DNA from 2 places in the Bradyrhizobium sp. B124 genome. Region 1 is predicted to be linked to the other one. Evidence: riboswitches for the same ligand, from Rfam matches in the RefSeq annotation. Region 1 holds a riboswitch; the other holds the start of a gene.
The links. A riboswitch is a leader RNA that binds a small molecule or an ion and turns the genes downstream of it on or off. The one in region 1 is predicted to bind S-adenosylmethionine.
Positions count from the first base shown of each region.

Region 2: linked by a shared signal. The riboswitch ahead of AAFG13_RS21800 (homoserine O-acetyltransferase) and the one ahead of AAFG13_RS29970 (O-succinylhomoserine sulfhydrylase) in region 1 are both predicted to bind S-adenosylmethionine.

Region 1 is NZ_CP152413.1:6,316,248-6,321,500, reverse strand. Features, by position in the region: gene AAFG13_RS29980 (hypothetical protein) at 1-654, opposite strand, end outside; gene AAFG13_RS29975 (2'-deoxycytidine 5'-triphosphate deaminase) at 816-1,922, opposite strand; SAM riboswitch at 2,045-2,124, shown strand; gene AAFG13_RS29970 (O-succinylhomoserine sulfhydrylase) at 2,201-3,424, shown strand; gene AAFG13_RS29965 (SDR family oxidoreductase) at 3,479-4,252, opposite strand; gene pimD (pimeloyl-CoA dehydrogenase small subunit) at 4,382-5,253, opposite strand, start outside.
Region 2 is NZ_CP152413.1:4,543,417-4,548,669, reverse strand. Features, by position in the region: gene AAFG13_RS21815 (prephenate/arogenate dehydrogenase family protein) at 1-725, opposite strand, end outside; gene hisC (histidinol-phosphate transaminase) at 734-1,831, opposite strand; gene AAFG13_RS21805 (chorismate mutase) at 1,856-2,704, opposite strand; SAM riboswitch at 2,891-2,970, shown strand; gene AAFG13_RS21800 (homoserine O-acetyltransferase) at 3,054-4,259, shown strand; gene metW (methionine biosynthesis protein MetW) at 4,256-4,921, shown strand; gene AAFG13_RS21790 (alpha/beta hydrolase) at 5,016-5,253, opposite strand, start outside.

The DNA of each region.
Region 1 (5,253 bases):
CACATATTCCATCGCATAGTTGCGATAGGCCTTTTCCAGCCGCGGCTTCGGCCAGCTGTCGACCGGCAAAGCCGGCGCGGTTCTGGGATCGAACAGCGGCGCCTCGAGGTGGCGCGCGAACACCAGTCGCTGGTCGAGCTCGAGCGGATGATCGTATTCGCAGTAATAGCCCTCGAGCCCGTCCTGGCCGTCGACACTCTGCTTGGTGCAGACGAAGCCGAGCCTGAGATCGCCAAGCGCGACGCCATTGTTGGCGTGCCAGCCGCGCAGCATCGCGCGCGAGACCTCGCCGGGCACGCCGCAGATCGCCGTGCCCTTCCAGATCCAGCGCGGCGGCGGATAGCGGATCCAGGCCTTGCGGTCGGTCTCGTACATGTATTCGACATGCACGCCGCCGATCCAGTTGGAGAGATAGTGATATTGCGCGGCCGCGACCGCAGGCGGCAGCCCGTCGAGGCCGAGCTTCTTCAAGCCGGGCAGGAAGCGCTCCTGCTGCTGGCGGCGAAACACGCGGAACACGAACTCGGCGGCGTCAGCGGTGCCGCGCCGCGTGACGACGGTGAGGATCAGCCCGGTGAAGAAGGCGTGATAGAGATCGGCGACGCTGCGCCACTTCCGCCACTGCGCTTCTTGCGCGCTTTCGCCTGCAGTCATGTTCGCTCCCTGGCTCTTGTTGGCGAGGTCGAGCTCGCATGCGCGATCGTAGCCCGGATGCAGCGAAGCGCAATCCGGGGCAGCTCGATCCGCGTATGCACCGTCCCGGATTTCGCAGCCGCTTCATCCGGGCTACGGAATTACACGCGCGCGAAACGGAGTTACACGCGAAAATGCTTCGAGAGCTTCAGACCCTGCGCCTGGTAGTTCGAGCCGATGCGCTGGCCGTAGAGCGCGTCGGGACGCTCGAGCATGCGTTCGTAGACGAGGCGGCCGACGATCTGGCCATGCTCGAGAATGAACGGCACCTCGCGCGAGCGCACTTCCAGCACGGCGCGCGCGCCCTTGCCGCCGGCACCGGCATAGCCGAAGCCGGGATCGAAGAAGCCGGCATAGTGGACACGGAATTCGCCGACCAGCGGATCGAACGGCACCATCTCCGCGGCGTAGTCCGGCGGCACCTGCACGGCCTCTTTCGACGCCAGGATGTAGAACTCGCCGGGATCGAGGATGAGGCTGCCGTCGGGCCGCGCCTTGATCGGCTCCCAGAACTCCTCGACCGAGTAGCCGCCGCGGCGATCGACATCGACCACGCCGGTGTGGCGCTTGGCGCGATAGCCGACGAAGCCGCCCGAGTTCTCGCCGGACAGATCGACCGACAGCGCGACGCCGTGGGTAAGGTCGGCATTGTCGGCATCGACCAGCCGCTCGGCAGCATGCAGCGCGTCGAGCTCATCGGCAGTCAAGGTCGCCTCGCCGATCCGGAAACGGACCTGGCTGAGCCGCGAGCCCTCGCGCAGCAGCACGGGAAACGTCTTCGGGCTGATCTCGGCATAGAGCGGGCCGTGATAGCCGGCACCGATCATGTCGAAACGGCGGGTGCCGTCGGCGATCACGCGGGTGAACACGTCGAGCCGTCCGGTCGAGCTCTTCGGGTTGGCCGCGGCCACGATCTCCGGCGGCAGCGCGAGGCTCTCCAGCAGCGGCACGATGTAGACGCAATTGGTCTCCAGCACCGCGCCGTCGGACAGATCGATCTCGTGCAGCTTGAGCTGGTCGATCCGCTCGGCAACGGTGGCACCGGGCCCCGGCAGGAAGCTGGCGCGGACGCGGTAGGCGATGTCGCCGAGGCGCAGATCGAGGCTCGCCGGCTGGATCTGGCTCTCGACAAAGTCGTAGGCGGGCAGGATGAGGCCAGCCTCCGCCATCTCCGCGATCATGCGGTCGGGCAGGATTCCGTTGGATTCATCTTCCAGCGTGAACGACACGGCACGGTCCCTCAAGATGGCCCAAAATCATACTCTGAGCGGCCACCAAGCCCCAAATTATGGGCTTTTACGGGTTATCCGATGACCGTCTTGACGGAAAGGGCGCGAGGGAATATCAGCTGCACTTATCCCGTGGTGATTTGAGCCGGCCGGCTTGCAGCCACGTTAAATAAGTCGCTAAACAGGCCGGGGACAGTGTGATCCCGGCTTGTGGAGGTTTCTCCAGGCCGGTTTTTTTGTGGCCAGTTTCCGAGGGAAATGGCCACTTCGGAGGTCACATGTCTGAATCCAAGTCTTCTGAATCCAAGTCTTCTGAATCCAAGTCTACCGCCCGCTACCGTCCCGAAACCCGCCTCGTCCATGGCGGTACGCTCCGCTCGCAATTCGGGGAGACGTCGGAGGCGCTGTTTCTCACCCAGGGCTATGTCTACGACACCGCCGAGCAATGCGAGGCGCGCTTCAAGGGCCAGGATCCCGGCTTCATCTATTCGCGCTATTCCAATCCGACCATTGCGATGTTCGAGCGCCGCATGATCGAGCTCGAGGGCGCGGAAGCCGCGCGCTCGACCGCGACCGGCATGGCCGCGGTAACGACCGCGATCCTCGCGCCGCTGAAGGCCGGCGACCACGTGGTGGCGTCGAAGGCGCTGTTCGGCTCCTGCCTCTATGTGGTGCAGGACCTGCTGCCGCGCTACGGCATCGAGACGACGCTGGTCGACGGCCTCGATCTCGACCAGTGGCAGCGCGCATTGCGGCCGAACACCAAGACCTTCTTCCTGGAGAGCCCGACCAATCCGACGCTCGACGTGCTCGACATCGGCGCGATCGCAGAGATCGCGCATAGCGGCGGCGCACGGCTGATCGTCGACAATGTGTTCGCGACGCCGATCTGGCAGAGCCCGCTGTCGCTCGGCGCCGACGTCGTGGTCTATTCCGCGACCAAGCATATCGACGGCCAGGGCCGCTGTCTCGGCGGCGTCATCCTGTCGTCGGAAGCCTTTATCGCCGAGCACATCCATAATTTCATGCGCCAGACCGGTCCGTCGCTGTCGCCGTTCAACGCCTGGGTGCTGTTGAAGGGGCTGGAGACGCTCGGCATCCGGGTCCGCGCGCAGACCGAAAACGCGGCGAAGATCGCCGAGGCGCTGGCGAAGCATCCGAAGATCACGCGGCTGGTCTACCCCGGCCGCCCCGATCATCCGCAGGCCGAGACGGTGAAGAAGCAGATGGGTGCCGGCTCGACGCTGGTCGGCTTCGAGGTCAAGGACGGCAAGGCCGGCGCCTTCCGCTGCCTCAACGCGCTGAAGATCTCGCGCATCTCCAACAATCTCGGCGATGCCAAGAGCCTGGTCACGCATCCCGCGACCACGACCCATCAGCGCCTGGCGCCGGAGGCCCGTGCCGAACTCGGTATCAGCGAAGGTTTTATTCGCTTCTCGGCCGGGCTGGAACATCCCGACGATCTGATCGAGGATTTTGAGCGGGCGCTGAACCAGGTTTGAGGCGAACACGCGTCGTGGCCGGGCTAACCCGGCCACGATGGCTTCTCTTGAGAACTACGTCGCAGCCGTCGTCACGCCGCCGTCGACCACGATGGTCTGGCCGGTCATGAAGGTCGAGGCATCGGAAGCAAGATAGGCCACCGCGCCCGCGATCTCGTCGGGCTCGCCGATGCGGCGGAGCGGTGTCGATGCGGTGCGGCGCTTCAGATTGTCCGGATCCTCCCACAGCGCGCGGGCGAAATCGGTCTTCACCAGGCCCGGCGCCACGCAATTGACGCGCACGCCCTTCGGGCCCCATTCGCCGGCGAGGCTGCGGCACAGCGCGAAGTCGGCCGCCTTGGAGATGCCGTAGGCGCCGATCACCGTAGAACCACGAAGTCCGCCGATCGAGGAGATGATCACGACCGAGCCCTTGCCGCGTTCGGCCATCTGCGGGATCGCCAGCGCGGAAAGCCAGATGTTGCTCTTGACGTTGGAGCCCATGATCTTGTCGAAGGCCTCGTCCGTGATGTCGAGCAGCGGGCCGTAATAGGGATTGACCGCAGCGTTGCAGACCAGGATGTCGATCTTGCCGTAATGCTTGATCGTGCCGGAGATCAGCCCCTCGACCTCCGCGCGGCGCGCGATGTTGCAGGGGATGACGAGTGCATCGCCGCCGGCCTTCTTGATGCCATCGGCGACCTCCTGGCAGGCATCCGCCTTCCGCGAGGAGATCACGACCTTGGCCCCGAGTTTTGCGAGCAACTCCGCGGAGGAGCGGCCGATGCCACGGCTCGAGCCGGTGACGACCGCAACCTGGCCGGTGAGATCGAACGGGGTGTTTTTCATTGTTGTTCCTCCAAGGCGTCATTCCGGGGCTCGCGAAGCGAGAACCCGGAATCCATCGAGCCGCATGGTTCGTGGTGGAATGGATTCCGGGCTCAGCCCTTCGGGCTGCCCCGGAATGACGGATGAGAGCTACGCCAACAGCCCGCCGCCCTCGCTGACGCGACGGAGGTGGTAGTCGGTATCACCGAGCGTGTTCTCGATCATGGTGAGCCGCTTGAAGTAGTGGCCGATCTTGGCTTCCATGGTCATGCCGATGCCGCCATGAAGCTGGATCGACTGCTGGCCGACGAACTTCAAGGACTTGCCGACCTGCACCTTGGCGGCCGCGACCGCGGACGAACGCTCCTTGGCATCGCTGAAGTCCGACGCCATGGTCGCGAACATCGACATGCTGCGGGCCTGCTCCAGCGCCACGAACATGTCGGCCGCGCGGTGCTGCAGGCTCTGGAACGAGCCGATCGCGACGCCGAACTGCTTGCGGGTCTTGATGTACTCGACGGTCTCCTTCAGCGACTCGTCCATCGCGCCGACGGCTTCCGCGCACAGCGCAATGCGGGCTTCGTCCGCCACGCGCTCGATCAGGGGCAGGCCGTTCTCGGGATCGCCGATCACAGCATCCGCACCGACCTCGACATTGGTGAAGGTGATGTCGGCCGCGTGCAGGCCGTCCTGGGTGGGATAGCCCTTCTTGGTGACGCCCTTGGCGTCGGCCGGAACCAGGAACACGCCGATGCCGGCCTTGTCGCGCTGGCCGCCCTTGGTGCGGGCGGTCACGATCAAGGTGTCGGCGTTCTCGCCGTTCAGCACGACGAACTTCTCGCCGTCGATCACGTAAGCGTCGCCCTTCTTCTTCGCCGTGGTCACGACGTCAAACAGATCGTAGCGCGAATTCTTCTCGAGCTGCGCGAAGCCGAAGGTCTTGCTGCCGTCGATGATGCCGGGGATGTACTTGGCCTTCTGCTCGGCCGAGCCGCCATGGCGCAGGAAGCCGCCGGCGACCA
Region 2 (5,253 bases), 1.8 Mb from region 1:
AACACGTCGCGCCACATCGTCGGGTCGGACGCTGCGATGCGGGTGAAGTCGCGGAAGCCGCCGGCGGAGAACTTGATGACCTCGGATTCGGTCACCTGCGCCAGCTCGTCGGCGGTGCCGACGATGGTGTAGGCGATCAGATGCGGCAGATGGCTGGTGATCGCAAGCACGAGGTCATGATGATCCGGCGTCATGATCTCGACCTTGGCGCCGAGCGCGGCCCAGAACGCGCGCAGCCGGTCGGTCGCCGCGGGATCGGTGCCTTCGGGCGGCGTCAGGATGCACCAGCGGTTGATGAAGAGCTCGGCGAAGCCGGAATCCGGTCCCGAATGCTCGGTGCCGGCCACCGGATGCGCCGGCACGAAGTGCACGCCGTCAGGCAGATGCGGCGCCATGTCCTTGACGACAGCGCCCTTCACCGAGCCGACGTCGGAGATAACAGCGCCGGGCTTGAGGTGGGCTGCGATCTCGGCCGCGACCGGGCCGCAGGCGCCGACGGGAATGCAGAGAATGACGAGATCGGCATCCTTCACCGCCTCGATATTGGTCTCGACGACACGATCGACGATGCCGAGCTCGGCGACGCGGGCGCGCGTCTTCGAAGAGCGCGCGGTGGTCACGATCTCGCCGACGAGGCCTTGCGCGCGCGCGCCGCGCGCGATCGAGCCGCCGATCAGGCCGAAGCCGATCAGGGCGATGCGGTTGAAGAGCGGAGCCGTGGTCACGTCGGTGTTCACTTTCCGGCCAGGAAGTCGCGCAAGCCCTCGACCACGAGGCGGTTGGCTTCCTCGGTGCCAATGGTCATGCGCAGCGCATGCGGCAGCTTGTAATTGTTGAGCGCGCGCAGCACGAGGCCGCGCCGCGTGAGATAGGCGTCGGCTTCCGCCGCGGTCCTGCCCGTGTCGGCCGGGAAGTGGATCAGCACGAAATTGGCGACGCTCGGCGTCACCTTGAGCCCGAGCTTGCCGATCTCCTCGGTCAGCCAGTTGCGCCACTGTTCGGTGTGGGTCCGCGACATCTGCACATGGGCAGAGTCCTCGATCGCCGCCACCGCCGCCAGCATCGCCGGCGTCGTGACGTTGAACGGACCGCGGATGCGGTTGCAGGCATCGACGATATGCGCCGGGCCGAACATCCAGCCGACCCGCAGCGCGGCAAGGCCGTGGATCTTCGAGAAGGTGTGCGTCACCACCGTGTTGTCGGTGGTCGCGACCAGCTCGATGCCGAGCTCGTAGTCGTTGCGCGAGACGTAGTCGGCATAGGCGGCGTCGAGCACCAGCAGCACGTGCGACGGAAGTTCGGCGCGCAGTCGCTTAACCTCGTCGAACGGGATATAGGTGCCGGTCGGATTGTTCGGGTTGGCGAGCCAGACCAGTTTCGTGCGCGGCGTCACCACCTTGAGGATGGCGTCGACGTCAGCGGTGAAATTGGTCTCGGCCGCGATCACGTTCTTGGCGCCATTCGCCATGGTGGCGATCGGGTAGACCAGGAAGCCGTGGGTGGTCGAGATCGCCTCGTCGCCGGGGGCGAGATAGGTGTGCGCCAGGAGATTGAGGATCTCGTCGGAGCCGGCGCCGCAGATGATGCGGTCGGGATCGAGCCCGTAGGCACGGCCGATGGCCTCGCGCAGCACCCGCGAGGTGCCTTCCGGATAGTCCTCGAGATGGTCAGCCGCGCCCTTGTAGGCCGCGATCGCCTTCGGAGACGGACCGAATGGCGTCTCGTTGGCGGACAGCTTGAACACCTTGCGGCCCGGTTCCGGCACCGGGCTCTTGCCGGGCGTGTAGGGCGCAATATCGAGGATGCCGGGATTCGGCACGGGGCGGGACATCATCAACTCCGGATATACAGACGGCTAGCTCTTGGCCGATCCGTTAGAGGGCACCGTATAGCGCGTTGCGTGGCTGCCGACGAGGGCCGAAGAGCGCACCGAGGCGCCGGCCTCGATCAAGGCGAGCTTGATCTTCTCGAAATCGTGCCCGGTGACCGAGACCAGCAAGGCCGCGCCGTCGAACGCGGTGTCGGGGACCGCGACGATCTCGGCGAGCGGGGCCAGCGCGCGGGCGACATCGGCGTTCCAGCCGGAGACACGCACGCTCCAGATCTGCACCTCCGTGACCATAGCGTCGTCGGCGACCCGCGAGATCAGGAACACCGGCAGCGCGGCGGGATGGTCGGCGCGTTCGAGGAACGGCAGCCGCGCGATGATCTTCGGCGCGCCATCGGCCTCGAGCGCATTCCACCACGGTGTGCGGCTCGCGATCGCGGAGACCAGCGCGAGGTCGCCCTTCGATTTCGCCGCCGCCTCGACCGCGGCCTGGGCGCTGAAATGCGACACGTAAGGCACCACGAAGCCGAAGTGAAACCGCGCCGAGTCGCGCATCGCGGACTCGCCGACCGAGACATCGGCATGCACCGCGAACGGCGCCTGCACATAGGTGAAGGTCGAGATGATGACGCGCCAGATGCTCTCGATGGTGTCGAGCGGCAGGATGCCGCGATGGCGCCGCACCAGCTCGCGCATCATGCTGGCCTCGCGCGCCGGGCGGAACGCCGAGCCGACCTCCTGGGTCTTCTTGACCTGGATCAGGCGGTCGATGATGTCGCCGCGCGCCATCAGCAGGCGGTGAACCTGCTCGTCGATCGCATCGATCTCCTTGCGCAGCTCCTGCAGCGAGGGCGGCGACGGGGGTGGGTTGGACATGCTCTCAAACCTTGTCGTCCGGGCGGCCCGATGCCGTGCCAGACAGGGTCCCTGATTAGGAAAGACGGCCAGCGAAAGCAAAGAGAAACGTCGCAGGCGTGCCTTGCGCATTCGGTTAACCATCGGCGCCCGGCAAGGGGAGGTTCACTGGCCGCCTTGACGACGGGGGGCCTGAGGACTAGGTTCGCGTTACTCCGTGGTCATTTGAGCCGGCCGGCTTGCAGCCACGTTAAACAACTCGCTAAACAGGCCGGGGACAGATCAGCTCCCGGCCGAACCTTGTTCAGGCCGGGTTTTTTATGGCCTGATTTCTGTTCGAGCCCTCCCACGCGGAGGCAGGGTCGCCTAGATGAGCAACGTGCGTCCGATACCGAGCCCGCCGATGTCCAGCGATGATCGCGCCCATGAGGCGGATCATCCGTCGTCATTGGTGGCGAAGTTCGGCATGGATCAGCCGCTGAAGCTGGATTGCGGCGTCGATCTCGCGCCGTTCCAGATCGCCTATCAGACCTATGGCCAGCTCAATGCTGACAGGTCCAACGCAATCCTGATCTGCCACGCGCTGACCGGCGATCAGCACGTCAACAACACCCATCCCGTCACCGGCAAGCCCGGCTGGTGGGACACCATGGTCGGCGCCGGCAAGCCGATCGATCCCGAACAATACTTCATCATCTGCTCCAACGTGATCGGCGGCTGCATGGGCTCGACCGGGCCGGCGTCGCTGAACCCTGCGACCGGCAAGGTGTGGGGGCTCGATTTCCCGATCATCACGATCCCCGACATGGTGCGCGCGCAGGCGATGCTGATCGATCGCCTCGGCATTGCGACGCTGTTCTGCGTGGTCGGCGGCTCGATGGGCGGCATGCAGGTGCTGCAATGGACCGCGGCCTATCCCGAGCGCGTGTTCTCGACGCTCGCGATCGCCTGCTCGACGCGCCACTCGGCGCAGAACATCGCGTTCCACGAGCTCGGCCGTCAGGCGGTGATGGCCGATCCGGACTGGCGCGGTGGCCGCTATGTCGACGAGGACACCCATCCGCATCGTGGACTGGCGGTGGCGCGGATGGCGGCGCACATCACCTATCTCTCGGACGCCGCGCTGCACCGCAAGTTCGGACGGCGGATGCAGGATCGCGAGCTGCCGACCTTCTCGTTCGATGCGGATTTCCAGGTCGAGAGCTATCTGCGCTACCAGGGCTCGTCCTTTGTCGAGCGCTTCGACGCCAACAGCTATCTGTACCTCACGCGCGCGATGGACTATTTCGACATCGCTGCCGACCATAATGGTGTGCTCGCAAAGGCGTTCACCGGCATCAAGACGCGGTTCTGCGTGGTTTCGTTCACCAGCGACTGGCTGTTTCCGACCTCGGAATCGCGCGCGCTGGTGCATGCGCTGAACGCGTCGAGCGCACGGGTGTCGTTCGCCGAGATCGAGACCGATCGCGGCCATGACGCATTCCTGCTCGACGTGCCGGAATTCCTCGAAATTTCCCGTGCCTTCCTGCAGGCCGCGGGCAAGGCGCGCCGACTGAAGGACGACGGCCAGTCATGAGCATGCAGCAAACCTTGCCCTTGCCGGGCGTCGCGCCGGAGCGGACCGGCGGCTATCGTACCGATCATCTGCTGGTCGCCGACATGGTGCGGCCGGGTTCGCGCGTGCTCGACGTCGGCTGCGGCGACGGCGAATTGCTGCAGCTGCTGGAGAGCCGCGGCATCGACGGCCGCGGCATCGAGCTGTCGCGCGAGGGCGTCAATGGCTGCGTTGCCAAGGGCCTCGCGGTGGTGCAGGGCGATGCCGACACCGACCTCGTCAACTATCCCGACGATGCGTTCGACTATGTCATCCTGTCGCAGACCTTGCAGGCGACGCGGCAGCCCAAGGTGGTGCTGGAGAATCTGCTGCGGATCGGCCATCGCGCGATCGTCTCGTTCCCGAATTTCGGGTTCTGGAAGATGCGGCTGCAGCTCCTGATCGGTGGCCACATGCCGCGCACCGAGAATCTGCCCGCGAGCTGGTACGACACCTCGAACATCCATTTCTGTACCATCAAGGACTTCGTGGAGCTCTGCGAGCAGATCAATGTCAAGATGGAGCGCGCGGTGGCGCTCGATCTCTACGGCCGCCCGGTGCCGCTCAACCTGCCCTGGTGGGTGTGGAACATGTTCGGCGAGCAGGGCGTGTTCCTGCTCAGCCGGGGTGAGAAAGGGAAATAGTTGCCGTCATTGCGAGGAGCGATAGCGACGAAGCAATCCATGCTTCCGCGTGTGGGAAGATGGATTGCTTCGCTTCGCTCGCAATGGCGATCGATCACACCGGCGCCGCCACCAGCGACCGCGGATCGCGCACCGGCCAGCGGCCGGCCTCGACTAGTGCGATGAAGCGTTCGACCATCTCGTTGAACAGCGCCGGCTCCTCGAGGTTGAGCACATGGCCGGACTTCGGGAAGAAGGAAAGGCCGGCGGCCGGCAGATGCTGCTTCAGGAACATGCTCGGCGCGATGCAATTGTCGTCCTCGTCGCCGCACAGGATCAGCGCCGGCGTCGCT